Regions from separate parts of the Shewanella sp. 30m-14 genome, predicted to be linked through region 2. Evidence: riboswitches for the same ligand, from Rfam matches in the RefSeq annotation. Region 2 holds a riboswitch; the other holds the start of a gene.
What was found. Region 2 has a riboswitch for cobalamin ahead of ACVBIU_RS12930 (TonB-dependent receptor domain-containing protein). Riboswitches for the same ligand answer to the same signal wherever they lie in the genome.
Positions count from the first base shown of each region.

Region 1 (8,321 bases), on a different contig from region 2:
GTTTCGGCACCATCAAGCATGCCTTCATCCATGTTGATATCGATTATCTGTGCGCCGCTTTCAACTTGCTCACGGGCAACCGACAGCGCTTCTTCATATTCGCCAGTTTTGATCAGGCGTAAAAACTTAGCCGATCCGGTTACGTTAGTGCGTTCACCTACGTTCAAAAATAGCGAGTTGGCATCAATGGTCAGTGGCTCAAGCCCTGATAGACGACATGCAACTGGGATGTCGGGCAGTACGCGGGCCGGGTGCTTGATAACGGCTTGTCGAATAACGCGGATATGATCAGGCGTGGTACCACAGCAGCCACCAATGATATTTAAAAAGCCCTCTTCGGCCCACTCTTCAATGATTTCCGCCATCTGCTCTGGAGTTTCATCGTAGCCACCAAATTCATTGGGTAGACCAGCATTTGGGTGCGCCGACACAAAGCATTCAGATATTTTTGACAGCTCTTCTACATATGGTCGAAGCTCTTTTGGTCCAAGGGCGCAGTTAAGGCCGATAGACAGAGGCTTAACGTGGCGCAGTGAGTTATAAAAAGCCTCGGTAGTTTGTCCGGTAAGGGTACGCCCTGAGGCGTCGGTAATCGTCCCCGAGATCATAATCGGTAGACGGAATCCTTGTTCATCAAACACCGTTTCAATCGCAAATAATGCGGCTTTGGCATTTAGCGTATCAAAAATGGTTTCGACCATGATGATGTCGCAGCCGCCTGCAATTAGCGCGTTGATTGACTCGATGTAGGCTTCAACCAGCTCATCAAAGCTAACGTTACGAAAGCCGGGATCATTAACATCTGGACTAATGGAGCAAGTGCGGTTCGTTGGGCCAAGTACCCCTGCAACGTAACATTGGCGACCCGTCTCTGCTTCAACTTCATTGGCGGCTTCGCGTGCAATGCGTGCACCCGCTAAGTTGATCGCAGCTGAATGCTCCTGCATGTCGTAATCGGCCATGGCGATGCGGGTGGCATTAAAGGTGTTGGTCTCTATGATGTCAGAGCCGGCTAACAGGTAGTCTTTATGGATCTGCTTGATAGCATCGGCTTGGGTGAGCACCAACATGTCGTTGTTGCCCTTTACATCACAATGCCAGTCTTTGAACTGTTCACCACGAAAGTCATGTTCTTCAAATTTGCGATCTTGGATCATGGTGCCCATCGCGCCGTCGAGGATAAGGATCCCGTCTTGAAGCTTTTGGGTAAGTACTGCTAAAACCTTGTCGGCAGAGTCTTGAGTATGTGCTACTGCGCTCAAGGCATGTGTTGGGGTACAGGTTGCCATAGATAATTCCTACCAGTTCGCAAATCGTTATTCTTGTAATACCAAGCAAAATAAGTCTCTGAATACTTAACTTACCTAGATCTGGTGTAAATCATGTCCGTTATTTTCAGTTAAGGTCGTTTATTATTAGTGACCTTTTATTTTGTTTGGACATTTATACGTATAGACGTCCATAATACGTGAGAGGCGATAAAAAGTGCAAGTGCTAAAGCATGATACTTTTTCAGCATTAAAAGCCAATGAATTTTAACTAAGTTGCTGATAAATAATGAAGGTCAACAGGTATAATGCAAACCACTAAGGTGATTTTACTTCGGCACGGCGAATGCGATGGTGGCAATATTTTACGCGGCCAAGTTGATGTTGCGTTAACTGAGCTTGGTCAGTTGCAGATGAAAAAGGCATTTTCCGCCTTATGCTTAACCGATTTGTCAGTCGATTTTACCGTTGGTTTTACTGTTAATAGTGTGATTAGTTCACCGCTTCAGCGCTGCGCCAACATCGCAGAGCAATTGGCTCGTGAGCATGATTTAGACTTTTCTATTGAAGCAGGTTTTAAAGAGCTGAACTTCGGCGATTGGGACGGACAAACCTTCGACGCGCTTTATCAAACTTGTGGCTCAGCGCTTGATCACTACTGGAAAAACCCTTGGTTGTTATCGCCGCCTCATGGCGAGTCTATGCAAGATTTTGAGGCGCGTATCGATAAAGCCTGGCAGGCGATGCTTGAGCTGCATCAAGGAAAGACGGTATTAGTGGTGACTCACGGTGGCGTAATACGTCATTTAATGAGTAAAGCTCTGGACGTCAGTCAGTGTGCGGGTTTTTACACCTCGCTTAAATTGCCTTACGCGGCCACGGTAGTGATTGATGTGCTGCACAATGATAATAAGCAGTTCATGACCCTAAATTGGCGGTAGAAGTTTAAAGAAGGACCTAGAACCTAGGACCTAGAACCTAGGACCTAGGACCTAGAGCCTAGAGCCTAGAACCTAGAACCTTTTTATCGTAGGTCGGGCTTTAGCCCGTCAATCTTGGTTTTATTTATAAAACAAAGGTGATATCAGCCTTGCTGGTATGATGCTAAACTGCGGCGTTATCTTACTTGAGTGCTACTGTCTGCATTAAGGTTAGTGCTTAATACTCACGGGGATTGTCGCTGGGATAGTCTCGTTAGTATCAGCGCGACTAAGCTAATAATAAGTCAAACAAAATGAAAGCTAGGTGCTTAATCGCATAAAGGGAACCGGAGGCTGGCAGTTATTCGCCGCTTAGTCCGGACTGTACCCGCAACTGTAGGGAAGGTTAGCCATAGGGCTGTGCTTCCAAGTCAGATACCTGCCTAGCTTATGTTGTTCAGTACGTATGACTCAGTACGTGTTGTAATTAAAAGTGTATCCATATACACATAAACTCGTGCGGGCGACTCGAGGGAGACAATAAAATGAAGTTCCATGCTTGGTTGTTAGACCTAGATCTAGATCGAGGCTTGCTAAAGGCCTGTTTATATGATGCTTGCTTATTCGATGCCCGTTTTTTCAAACAATGGGTAAATGGCTGCAATGGCTAATTCGCAATTAAAGCAGCAGATTCACGCTGAAGCTAAAACCCAAACAGTGCTGTCTGTTAACGACTTAGGCTGGCAACTGGATGGTAAAGCCATTTTGTCGGCAATCGACTTTAGCTTAGCTGAAGGTAAGATGCTGGGCATTATAGGGCCTAACGGCGCAGGGAAATCCAGTCTACTGCGCTGCTTATATCGCTTCATTAAGCCAACAACGGGTTGTATTAACTTGTTTGGGCAAGATATTAGCGCGCTATCGGCTAAAGCTTTTGCCCAGCAAATCGCCGTGGTACTGCAAGACACCCCCCATCATTTCGAGATGACCACTGCGCAACTTATCGGCCTAGGTTTAACGCCTCATAAAAGTGCCTTTGATTTTACTAGCCGCAGCGATCGCGTTGTGATCGCACAAGCACTTGAAAAAGTAGGTCTTGAAGATAAAGCCAATCAAGCCTATGAGAGCTTATCGGGCGGTGAAAAGCAGCGTGCCTTGATTGCTCGCGCCATTGTGCAGCGCCCTAAACTACTTATTCTCGATGAGCCGACAAATCACTTAGATATTCGTTATCAGATCCAAACCTTAGAGCTACTGCGCAGTCTCAATATCACCGTTATCACCTCTATTCATGATCTTAACCTTGCCAGTGCACTTTGTGATGAACTCCTCCTGCTTGATAAGGGCCGTGCTATAGCCAATGGTTCACCTAAGATGGTACTCACTGAGCAGCGCATCGCTGAAGTGTTTGATGTGTGCTGTGAAATCAAGCCTCATCCTCAGCATGGTAATCCGCTTATCTGTTATTTCTATGGTTACGAGGGCGTGTCGGCAAGTGGTGAGAAAACCGCCGCGGATATAAAGGCGTCAGTTCAAGCTGAAGCTTTCGTTCAAATAAAAGCGAGAGGTACAGATGTTTAAGGTGAGTAAGGCCTCAATCGCGAGTCTGCCGTTAGCCATTAATTGTCGTCGCCGAACTGAGCATCTCGTTCTGCTTATACTCACTTTGGTGGCGCTAATCACCCCATTTGCTGCCACCAGTTTTGGTGCTGCCAGTATTAGTACCTTAGATGTGCTAAATGTGTTTAGCCACAAGCTGTTTAGTATCGGCGATCCTGTTGGCGTAAAAGAACGCATTATTTGGGAGCTACGTTTACCGCGAGTCTTATTAGCATTTATTGCTGGGGCTGGACTGTCGATAGCGGGCAGTGTGCTGCAAACTGTGACGCGAAATCCGCTGGCAGATCCTTATCTATTTGGGATCTCATCGGGTGCCTCTTTTGGCGCTGTAGTGGCGTTAACCCTCTTTAGCCAAAGTATGCTTTGGCTCAGTCTGCCGGTTGGCGCATTTATCGGTGCCAGCTTATCGGTATTGCTGGTATTGAGCTTATGTGGCCGTAACCTAAGCACCCAGGTTGAGCGCATGTTGCTTTCTGGCGTGGCAACCTCGTTTATGTTTGGCGCACTCGCCAGTTTGATGTTGTACTTTTCCAGTCCACAAGCTGCTGCATCGGTACTGTTTTGGACCTTAGGCAGCTTTGCTAAAGCCAGCTGGCAAGGCTTGTGGCTGCCAGCTTTAGTCGTGCTGATTTCATTGCTGGTTATCTTGTTGAATAAGCGTCAAATTGTCGCTATGCGGGCGGGTGATGAAACGGCTCATACTTTAGGGATCAATGTGGGTCGCTTACGTTTATCTATGCTGCTTATCTGTTCGCTAATCACTGCTATTTTAGTGGCTAATTGCGGTGGCATTGGCTTTATTGGCCTCATGGTACCGCATACCGTGCGTTTACTGTTTCCGGGGCGATTCCCATTGCTGTTAACAGCGTTAGTCGGTGGATTATTTATGGTTTGGGTGGATGTATTAGCGCGAACCTTATTGAGTTATCAAGAGCTGCCAGTGGGGATCATAACCTCGGTGATGGGCAGTATCTTTTTTCTATTTATTTTGGGCGGCCGCAGCGCTAAACGCTTTTAGTTTACGTCAGTTTGCGACGCAAGATAATTATCCTTATTAAGTGGTTAAGGGGAACCTGAGATGTTTAATATCGCACCAGTAAATGTTGAGTTTGATGCTGAGATCCAACACAAAATAGACACCAAAACTAAGCCACTCGGTGCGCTTGGTGACTTAGAAGCCTTAGCGCTGCAGATTGCTCGCGTGTTAGGTAAAGATAAGCCGCAGATTAAGCACCCTAAGATGATGGTGTTTGCTGCAGACCATGGTATTGCTGAATCGGGCGTGTCAATTGCGCCCAGTGAAGTCACCACGCAAATGGTGATTAACTTTATGCAAGGCGGCGCGGCAATTAACGTGTTTACTCGCCAGGTGGGTTTTGACTTAGAGGTAATTGATTGCGGGATCTTAAAGCCGATTGAAAACCTAGAGGGTGTGATTAACCAACGTTTAGGCTCAGGTACTGGCCCTATTCATAAGCGCGCGGCGATGACGCTCGGTGCGGTTAAGCAAGGCTTTAAGATGGCGACAGAGCGAGTCGAGTTCCACCATCAAAATGGTTGTAATTTGATAGCGCTTGGTGAGATGGGCATAGGTAATACCTCGTCTGCTGCTGCGATTATGGCGGCACTAACAGGCATGAAGGCTGAAGATTGTGTCGGCCGAGGTACAGGGATCGACGCGGCGACCTTTAAGCGTAAGAAGATGTTAGTCGAGCAAGCACTGCTTGTGCACCACAGTGAGCTTAACGATCCCATGCAATTGCTTGCCTGTATTGGCGGCTTTGAAATTGTGCAGATGACTGGCGCCATGCTAGCTGCTGCAGAGCGTAACATGCTTGTCGTTGTTGATGGCTTTATTGCCAGTGCTGCGGCGCTCGTTGCGGTAAAGATTAATCCCAACGTGCGTGACTACATGATTTTTGCCCATCAGTCAGATGAGAAGGGTCACTTTTTAATGCTGGAGTTTCTGCAAGCTAAGCCTCTATTGAAGCTCGGCATGAAGCTCGGTGAAGGAACGGGCGCGGCATTAGGGTTACCGCTTATTCAAGCGGCGACCAACTTCTATAACGAAATGGCCAGCTTTGAAGATGCCGGCATAGAGATTTAGTTTTTAGAAAAGAAGGGGCTAGGTTCTAGGAAAAGAAAAAGCTAGGTACTAGGGCGTTACAGTTAGCCTCTTTTGTAGGACCTAGGACCTAGGACCTAGGACCTGAAATCGGAGATTTACATGCAAGCTTGGCAAAAACAGCTGAATCTATTTTTTATTGCGATGGGCTTTTTTACGCGTATTCCGATGCCGAAATGGATTGAGGTTGACGCAGATAAGCTAAATAAAGCCAGTCGGTACTTCGGCTTGGTAGGTCTGCTGGTGGGCGTAATTAGTGCGCTGGTTTATAGCTTAATGCTGCACTGGGTATCGCCATCTGTTGCGATTGTGTTTGCCATGATAACTAGCGTGATAGTGACAGGGGGCTTTCATGAAGATGGGCTTGCCGATACCGCAGACGGATTAGGTGGTGGCTGGACGGTAGAAGCCAAACTTAACATCATGAAAGACTCGCGGCTGGGGAGTTATGGCGCGCTGGCTTTGGTATTGGCGCTGCTGCTCAAATGGCAACTGCTTACAGAACTCGCGCTATTTGACCCGAGCTCTGTGAGTCTGGCATTCATTCTGGGCCACTGTTTAAGCCGTGTGGTGGCTGCGAGTTTTATCTTTTCTGAAGAATATGTCAGTGATTCTGATACCAGTAAGAGTAAACCTCTGGCTCAGCAGCAAGGGATTAATGAGCTATCGATATTGTTAGCAACTGGCGTATTGGCACTGCTGTTAGTTGGCTTGCTACCAGCACTTGTATTGATAGCCGGGCTTTTGTTCGTGCGTTACGGTTTTGTCAGGTTATTTAGAAAGCAGATCGGCGGCTATACCGGCGATACTTTAGGCGCAGCGCAGCAAGGTAGTGAACTGGCTTGTTATCTATTGTTACTTATTCTAGGAGTTAGCTGGTGATCCATCTGGTATTAGGCGGAGCTCGCAGTGGTAAAAGCGGGTATGCCGAGTCACAAGTACTTAAGCGGTTAACTGAACACACTGCACAAAGCAGACAAACTGAGCTGCAGAGGTTTGAGTGCTTTTATTTTGCAACGGCGCAAGCGCTTGATAATGAAATGGATGAGCGTATTTCTCATCATCAAACTCAGCGTGAGTCAGATACCATTCCATGGCGCACTATCGAATGTCCCCTCAAGTTAAGTGCTGGCTTAAAGGAGCATGCATCTGAAAATAGCATCATCTTAGTGGACTGTTTAACCTTATGGTTGACCAATCATTTATTAAAGCCTAGGGACGACTGGCAACAGGTGAAGGCGGCATTTTTACACACTTTAGCTGAGCTGCCGGGCAGTGTGGTGTTAGTCAGTAACGAAGTGGGTTGCGGCATCGTGCCGCTCGGCGAAATCAACCGCCGTTTTGTGGATGAAGCGGGCTGGCTGCATCAAGATATTGCTGCGGTTGCAGACAAGGTGACTTTGGTGACAGCAGGCTTACCGCTTAATTTGAAAGGTTAAAAAAACAATCTCATGGCAACAATAAATAACACTGAGTTATATAAGGCTGAGCTAGATAAGACTCAGTTAGATAAGACACAGTTAGATAAAAATAAAGCCAAAGTGCTGATGATACAGGGCACCACATCCGATGCAGGTAAGAGCACTTTAGTGGCCGGCCTGTGTAGAATGTTTGTTAGACAAGGTGTGAAGGTTGCGCCGTTTAAGCCGCAAAACATGGCACTTAATAGCGCGGTCACAATAGATGGTGGTGAGATTGGTCGTGCGCAGGCACTACAAGCTGTGGCTTGTCTGCTTGAACCGCAAATTGACTTTAATCCTATTTTATTAAAACCCAGTTCAGATACTGGCTCGCAAGTCATCGTGCACGGTAAAGCCTTGATGCAGATGGAAGCTGAAGATTACTTTGGTAAAAATGCCGAGGGTTATCGAGTTAAGGCCATGGCGGCAGTGCTTGAGTCTTATCAGCGTTTAACATCTCAATACGACATGCTATTGGTAGAAGGAGCGGGCAGCCCTGCAGAGATCAATCTGCGTGAAGGCGACATTGCTAATATGGGCTTTGCGGAAGAGGTCGACTGCCCAGTCATTATCATCGCCGATATCGATAAAGGCGGCGTATTTGCCCATTTGGTTGGCACTTTGGCGCTACTGAGTGAATCAGAGCAAGCGCGGGTTAAGGGCTTTGTGATCAACCGTTTTCGTGGTGATGTTAGCCTGTTGCAAGACGGCCTAGACTGGTTAGAAAGCTACACTAACAAACCTGTGCTTGGGGTCTTACCCTACTTACACGACCTGCACCTCGACGCCGAAGATGCACTCATTGCTGCGCCCGTAAAGAGCTGCGAAACTAAGCTTAAAGTATTAGTCTTAGTATTACCGCGCATTAGTAACCACACCGATTTTGATCCGTTAAGGCTTAATCCGCAGATCGATTTCAACTATGTGT
Region 1 is NZ_JBRILW010000002.1:89,714-98,034, reverse strand. Features, by position in the region: gene metH (methionine synthase) at 1-1,289, opposite strand, end outside; gene ACVBIU_RS02215 (histidine phosphatase family protein) at 1,577-2,209, shown strand; cobalamin riboswitch at 2,495-2,649, shown strand; gene ACVBIU_RS02210 (ABC transporter ATP-binding protein) at 2,852-3,769, shown strand; gene ACVBIU_RS02205 (FecCD family ABC transporter permease) at 3,762-4,826, shown strand; gene cobT (nicotinate-nucleotide--dimethylbenzimidazole phosphoribosyltransferase) at 4,887-5,915, shown strand; gene ACVBIU_RS02195 (adenosylcobinamide-GDP ribazoletransferase) at 6,036-6,815, shown strand; gene cobU (bifunctional adenosylcobinamide kinase/adenosylcobinamide-phosphate guanylyltransferase) at 6,812-7,372, shown strand; gene ACVBIU_RS02185 (cobyric acid synthase) at 7,481-8,321, shown strand, end outside.
Region 1: another riboswitch for cobalamin. It lies ahead of ACVBIU_RS02210 (ABC transporter ATP-binding protein); the one in region 2 lies ahead of ACVBIU_RS12930 (TonB-dependent receptor domain-containing protein).

Region 2 (8,321 bases):
TGACAATTTCATCAACCCTTGGTGTATTGGGTGAGTGAATATCGTAAACACCCGGACCAATTTCATTTGGGTAGTTAAAGTCCTCAAATGCATTGAGTAGCTCCATTCTTGAACGCGATGTCTCAATGGTGATCACATCGGCGTCCATCGCCGCGATTGCTGCGATGGTTTCATTAAATTCGCTATAGCACATATGGGTATGAATTTGCGTTTCGTTGCTAACACCTGCCGCACTCAGCTTAAAGGCATTGACCGCCCAGTTAAGGTAATGCTGCCATTCACTCTTTTTAAGCGGCAAGCCTTCTCGAAATGCTGGCTCGTCGATTTGAATAATGCCAATACCGGCATTTTGTAGCTCAACCACCTCATCACGAATGGCGAGGCCGATTTGAGTCGCTATCTGCTCGCGACTGATATCTTCGCGCGCAAAAGACCAATGCAGTATGGTTACCGGCCCTGTCAGCATGCCTTTGACCGGCTTTTCTGTGAGGCTCTGAGCATATGTAGCCCACTCTACCGTCATCGCATTTGGGCGTGATACATCGCCATAAATAAGTGGTGGTTTAACACAGCGTGAGCCATAGCTTTGTACCCAACCAAACTGGGTAAAGCCGACACCATCGAGCTGTTCGCCAAAGTATTCCACCATATCGTTTCGCTCTGCTTCACCATGCACTAATACGTCGATACCTAGCTTTAACTGCCGCTCAATAGTGTCTCTGGTCACTTGGCGTAACTGATCATTATATTGCTCAAGGCTTATTTCACCTTTACGCCAGCGGCTACGCAGGCCACGAATTGCAGGCGTTTGAGGAAAACTCCCTATGGTGGTCGTTGGCAATAATGGTAAGCGGTATTTTTGTCTTTGCGCGGCTTGCCTGAGTGAAAATTCATCATCACGCAGGTAGTCTTGCTCAGTGAGAGCATCGACTCTGGCTATCACCTCTTGATTAGCGGCTTTGGCACGGGCGTTACGTCGTTGTTGGCACTCAAGCACTATGGCTTTGGCCTCGACAGAGTTTGGAGCTGTGAGTAACGTCTTCAATTGACCCAATTCAGCCAGCTTCTGCTTGGCAAAAGAGAGCTGCTGCTTAAGTTCAGGCTTAAGCTGAGTTTCTACCTCTAAATCGACCGGACTATGTAGCAAAGAGCACGAAGGCGACAGCCATAAACGCTGCTTAAGATCCCGCGCTACACTCGATAATCCCTCTGCGAGTGTATCGAGCTCTGCCGCCCACACATTGCGGCCGTTAATCACCCCTGCTGACAGTATTTGATCTTGCCTTAGGCTGATGGAAAAAGCGCTGAGCTGCTCTGGCGCTGTAACCAAGTCTAAGTGTAACCCTGCCACGTTAAGCGATGCGACAAGCTGATGGTGGTGCTCAATACTGCCGTAGTAACTGGCGAGCAAGATGTTTAGGTTACAACGCTCAAAATCACGATAGGCTTGGCTAATCGCGGCTTGCCAATCACTGTCTAGCTCTAGGGCTAAAACAGGTTCATCAAGCTGAACCCATTCGACACCCTGACTAGCAAAGCGGGCCAATATTTTATGGTACGCTTGCAGAAGTTGCGGTAATAAACTCAGCTTATCGAACGATGAACCAACAGTTTTAGACAGGTATAGAAATGACACTGGCCCCAAGATCACAGGCTTGACCTGATAGCCTAAAGCCTGAGCTTCACTCACTTCATCAAACAATTGCTCATAACCAATATCAAAGCTTTGATCGACCGTTAGCTCCGGTACGATATAGTGATAATTACTGTTAAAAAACTTGGTCATTTCAGCAGCGGCAGCGTCTTTCCCCGTTGGCGCTCGGCCTCGTCCGATACGGAATAAGGTATCAATATCGGTGGGGGTATCACTTTGATGACGCTCTGGGATCACATCCAAAGTGGCACTTAAGGTTAATACCTGATCATAGAAAGCAAAATCGCCAACAGGCAACAATCTCACCCCGGCATCAGCCTGCCAGCGCCAATGTGTTTGGCGTAGTTCTTTTGCAATTTCAACTAACTGCGACTGCTTAATTTCACCACGCCAATACTTCTCTAAAGCAAATTTTAGCTCTCGTAAACGACCAATTCGTGGAAATCCCAAACTATTTAATTGCATATTGTATACCTTTTGATGTTAAGATGAGCAAAATTCAGAGTTAACGCCCCTCTGAATTTCATATAACTAAACAGAACAACGGGCGTCTGGACGTCTGGAAGTTTATTGTGTTAGCCTTAGTATTCGCAATCGAAACGAATTCAAGCGCAACATGAGCGAATTTCATGTGAGGATAAAATGATAGAGCTTAGACATTTACGTACGTTAGTTGCCCTAAAGGAAAGCGGCAGCCTCGCTGGGGCTGCAAAAAAACGCTTCGTCACCCAGTCGGCACTGTCTCATCAGATCAAGGAATTAGAGACTCGCATTAACTCAGCTATTTTTGTGCGCAAGAGTAAGCCCCTCTCTTTCACACAAGAGGGTGCGCGATTGCTCAACCTTGCTGAAGATATTCTGCCGAAAGTGATCGAAACCGAATTTGATTTAAAGAAAGGCTTAGCTGAAGGAGATAATCATTTAGGCGTAGGTATTGAGTGCCACAGCTGCTTCCGTTGGTTAATGCCGGTAATGGAGCAATTTAGAAAACAATACCCACAGGCGGATCTCGACCTCTCTAGTCGCCACTTATTCGACTCATTAAACGCGCTTGAGTTAGGTGAGCTAGATGTCGTGCTGACATCGGATCCAGTACCTGCTCAGTCGATTGCTTATCAGCACTTGTTTGATTTTGAAGTTAGATTAGTGGTTGCCAGCGACCATCCGCTGGCGCAGCAAGAGTATGTTACACCGAAACAGTTAGAAAACTTGGCGATTTTAAGCTACCCAGTTTCACTTGAGCGCTTAGATATTTATCGCCACTTCTTAGAGCCTGCAGGCATAAAGCCTGGGCCACAGGTAAAGTGTGATTTAACCATGATGTTACTGCAGCGTATTGCCTGTAAAGATGGTATTGCGGCGCTGCCTAGTTGGTCGATTAACGAAGCTCATGGACTTAGCCTTACCAGCGTTAAGTTGGGGCCAGATGGCCTTAAACGCCCGCTGTTTGGCGCATACCGTCGTAACGGTGCCAATGCACGCTTAGCCCAACATTGGTTAGAGCTCGTCTCAAAAGAAGGGTTAGCGAAGCAGAGATTGAACTGATCAATCCGTACTATAGTGAGCACTACGCTCTGTAGCATACAAAAAAGCCTGCATATTGCAGGCTTTCTTTTTATAGCGCTTTAAGTAGCAAATTTCTTCTCGCTAATACCCGTCTCAAGACCAAACCTGGAGAGTTAGCGTTATGGGTTTGACGTAAGTTATGCGCGATTAAGAACTCATCACGTAAATCATCATCTAGCCCTAATGACTCAAAAGCTTCAAGCGTTAAGGTTTCTTGTTTATCTTCAATCACAGACTTAAGCAGGCTCAGTGGGTAATCCTGTTCAAGTTCTGAGTTTAAGTAAGCAAATGCCGTTAGTGCAATAATGTCACCAAATACGCTAAATAGTGCCAGGGTTTGCACTTCATCAGGGCTAATTTGCAAACTTTCTAGCTGATGCAGTTGATCAACGGCGTCCGCTGCAATCGCTTCGGTAAGCGCCCAATAACCATGAACCAGCTTTTTGTAAGGCTCATTCAATTCGTCTAAACGCTCTTTCAGATAGAAAGTAAACGCATAACGATAAATATTAACCTGACCTAAACGTACTAAAGCATCTTTTAATGAGCGATTCTTACTCGATTGCGGTGTGGCGTGATCTGCACTGTTGCTGCGCCAAAGCAGATGGGCAGATACGGCCGGATCGGATGACACGATATCGATAACATTACGGATATCACCGTCTGCAATAATGGCCTTTTTCAATGGGATAAGGATCCCTCTACGACCAATTACCTGCTCTTCGTTGCTGATAATTGCGCGTACTTGAGTAAATACTTGCTGCTCAAGATCTGTCATGCGAAACATTAAACCTTATTATTTTTAATCATGATGTGCACTCAATTCCGTGGCAAATTAACCCACACAATGACGTCAAAGGTCAAGCCATATAAGCGACAACCTTAACAAGTTTCAACAATTTTATTCACCTCCACTAAATAAGTAGCTGATAAAACCTGCCATCAGTAGCAAGAGCCAGGAATAGTATTAAAACCGGAGGGATTTTGGCTACGCTAATATATTAATGTAAGCCTTTGTTATATAGCCTGATAAATCGCTTTGGCAAGGTCAAAATAGCCTGCGTCATTTAAATGTACCGCATCCGATTTTTTACTCGGACTTTTCAATAAGCGACTTAACGCATCGTCGACTAAAACCAACTCATATTGCTCTGCAAGCTCCTCATAAATCGGTGACGCCGATAAAAATAGGCTCTTTTGTGGCACCGCAACCAGTAAAACTGGGATCTGTTTCGACTGGGCCATCTCTATCATGGCGGCCAAATTAGATTTAGTCGTCGTGATAGCATGGTTTCTTAAGAAGTCATTACCGCCCTCTAACAAGATTAATAGCTCTGGTGAATACTTATCTAATAACGAAGCTAAACGTGCTGCACCACCCGTTGTTGTCTCGCCCGATACGCCCGCATTAATCACCTCAAAACCACTAAGAGAAGCAAGCTGGCTAGGGTAGTCTTGGCCCTTCGACGCGCCAACGCCATAGGTAAGGCTATCGCCAAAAGCTAATATCCGTGCATTATCTGATAAGGGCGGAATACTCGCCCCAGAGCAAGCTTGCAATAACAGCAGTGCGCAACTAACGAGCAATAGGACAATAGGGCGACGCTTAAATAATGGTTTCATCAATAACTTTTAACTTGAGACTGTAGCCAAAAAATAACATAAAAAAAGCCAGACACAAGGTCTGACTTAAGTACGCATATCATTTTAAATATGTCACAAAAAACTAGAATGCTTGATAGCTAACACTCAAAAATAGCTCTCTACCAGGGCTAAAGTAGTTTTGAGCGGAGATAATCTCTGCGTCAAAGATGTTGTTCGCTTTTAAACGTAAGCTCCAAGCATCATCGAGCTGATAACCCACACTTAAATCAACTTTATGATAGGCATCCAAAAACGCATCATAACCAGCATAACGCTTACCTTGATAATGGTAGTTAGCCAAGAGATCAAAACGTTGCCAGCTATAGCTCAGCATATAGTTAAACTCATTCTCGCTACGGCCAACAAGCTGCTCACCTGTTTGTTTATTCTCAGCATCCAGATAGGTATAACCCAGTTGGTGCTCAAGGCTCAATAACTGGAAATTAGCAGACAGTTCGATACCGCTGATCTCAGCTTCATTGATATTCGCAGGCTTCCAGATATCCCAACCATAATCGTCTTTCTCACCCGTTGGGGCCCAAGCAATCAGATTATCGATAGTATTTTTAAATACACTGATATAAGCACGCACATCTTTAGCATTAAAATGCAGCGTTAGATCGTAACTCTCAGCGGTTTCTGAGAGCAACTCTGCGTTACCAGAACCTGGCCAGTACAGGTCGTTAAAGGTTGGCACTTTAAAGGCCGTACCCGTTGTCGCGGCCAAACTCCATTGAGCATTAAACTGATATGCGAGACTAGCGTTATATGAAACTTCGCTGTCGATATTTTCCACATCATCATAACGCACCGCAACTTCAGCCAGTATATTGCTCCACTGCTTTTGCACTAAGGCGTAGACACCTAAGATATCTCGCTCATCTTGGGCATAATCGCCCTTAACAGACTCATTTGACCAATCGACACCGCCCGTCAGGGTCAAGTCGCTTGCCGCTAGGTATTGGTTACTCCAATTGACCTGATCGCGTTTGGTTTCAAACTCAGATATTGGCACACTGATATCGTTACCCCGAAAGTTCTCGTTTGAATCGCGAGACTGGCTTAAGGCTAATTTGCTGGTAAATCGGTCATTACTGTATTGCGTAGCAAGATCCCAAAAGTAATTCTCATAGTCTGACTCATCTGCCGAACCTGAGGCATAGATATCGTCGTACTGAGTGTTACCTTTATCGTATTGTCCGGTCCAAAGTGCTTGCCAGTTTTGATTAATTTGCTGAGAGCCGTTTACTGAAAGCGCGTTGCGCTTATAACCATCATCATCATTTTCAACCTCTGCGCCGTTATATACATCATAACCTTCTGATTGCTCATGGTTAACGCTCAGTGTTGTACTACCATCGCCATGGGTCATACCTGCGCCAAATGAGCCGCGAATATATTCATTGCTGCCATATTCAGCACCCGCAAACCATTCACCGCCCTTGAGTTGGCGAGTAAAAATCTGAATGACGCCGCCAATAGCATCACTGCCCCACACAGACGCTCGAGGTCCTTTTAGGACTTCGATTCGCTCAATATTTTCAGGTGATAAACTGTTAAAGCTAACTGTACCTAATGTGGCAGAGCCGACTTTAACGCCATCGATTAGGACTAATACATGGTTGGAGTTACTGCCGCGAATACTGACAGATGTTGCCTGACCCGCACCGCCATTGCGCGATACACTAACACCCGGAAGTGTTTCTAATACGTCAGCCACAGACTTTGGATTAAGACGCGCTATCTCTTCACGTTCAATGGTATTAATGACGGTTAGCTGCTGATCGGCGCTTCTATCAAAACGAGAACCGGTTACGGTAATCGTTTCATCAACATTTGCTAAGTGAGATGCGACTTCTTCGGCCGAAACTGAAAAGGCTGATAAGCTAACAAGACTACTGACTAGTAGTGCGATTTTTGATGGTTGTGTTCCCATTTACCTTTTTACTCCTAAAGGAAAACGGGGCAAATACGTCACGGTGACACGACCCATAAATGAAAAAAATCACTCGTTTATTGGTTCGTTTAATTGCCGCATTTCGAGATCTGCCCGCCGAAATCATCGAAATCACTTTGCTGGCCGGTCTCCGGACTTAGGTTCTGTATTAACGTATTAATACCCGAATACAAGCTTTCAACACCTATCCATTAAGGCGCACTTGTCTCTCACCATTCACCGTTGCGGGGGCAGTGTCAGAATTTAACTGACTTCCCGATTATCCCTAAGTTACAGCCGTAACCTGAGGCACCAATAAAGTTGACTAAATATCGTTATAAGTTTTTGTTACTCAAAAGTGAACAAATATCACTATCAAGAGTGCGGCGCATTATAGACGTCTATACGGTTAAATGTCTAACTTAACACCACTTAAAACCCGTATTTAAGCCGAGGAATATTCACCTTGTACTTAGCGATCTAATGTTTCACATTAATATCAGCAACATATAATTATCACATTGAGCCTACCAAGCCTTTAATACAAGCCTTTAATACAAGCTCAGAGGGGTAATACTAGATAAAAACTCTTGCTGATTTTGCGCTTTGATGGGAGGATTTTCTTTGCTAAATGCGTCACCACGAATCGATTTATGAATTAAATACAGATCCAGTTTCCCCCTGATAGCGGTGTAATGGCCAATCTCTCCTAGAGTTTGCACCTCATCATAAGCAATACCTGCTACCGACTTAATATGAGAGTTGGGCATCTTAGTGCAGCCGATAATCGCGCTTGCTGTTTCATGGCCGTTGAGTGGCTCACTTTGCAAGGTTTCAAACACCGTTTCCCCTTGGCAACTGTCGAAGTATACCTCTGCCATAGTCTCTAAAAATTTTTGTGGGCTCACATCTTCAGCGATCCCTTTAAACCCTTGCACACACAGCATAGATGACCAGGTTTGTAACGCTTGAGAAGCGGGAACAAACTCAGCAGAGAACATCGTCTCTTGTTGATTTGAATAAGCGAGTTTCCAGTCTAACGGCAAACTAAAATTAAATGTTTGACTAAAAATCGCTAGTTGCTTGGGAGTTTTATCGACGTGCGCTGTAACCGCTTCATCACTTAAACCGTATGATGGAAAAGCTAGAAATATTACACATAACAGGCCTGCTGCCATGCGCGGAGATAATGACGTCATACCTTTACAATCCTTGTTGGGGGTACTTTTATGAACAGATATTCTATCTGTGCATCTGTCAAAGTGGTACTTAAAAAGTCATTAAATTGAATCCGCATAAATGCACAGTCATCTTCAATGGCTATCACCTCCGCCCTTCTATATTTAACAACAGCTTATATACCGACAGCTAATCTAGATCAAAAAAACACCAAAAAGTACTTGCACAATACAATTACATTTGTAATCTTAAATATACATTACAGCTGTAATCGTAAAGAACATTCAGCAAAGGATGACTTTGAAAGAGGCCGACTTTGAAAGAGAGCAACTATGAAAAAGG
Region 2 is NZ_JBRILW010000016.1:23,993-32,313, forward strand. Features, by position in the region: gene metE (5-methyltetrahydropteroyltriglutamate--homocysteine S-methyltransferase) at 1-2,119, opposite strand, end outside; gene ACVBIU_RS12915 (LysR family transcriptional regulator) at 2,297-3,199, shown strand; gene ACVBIU_RS12920 (HDOD domain-containing protein) at 3,270-3,998, opposite strand; gene ACVBIU_RS12925 (arylesterase) at 4,238-4,843, opposite strand; gene ACVBIU_RS12930 (TonB-dependent receptor domain-containing protein) at 4,947-6,800, opposite strand; cobalamin riboswitch at 6,926-7,132, opposite strand; gene ACVBIU_RS12935 (hypothetical protein) at 7,352-7,999, opposite strand.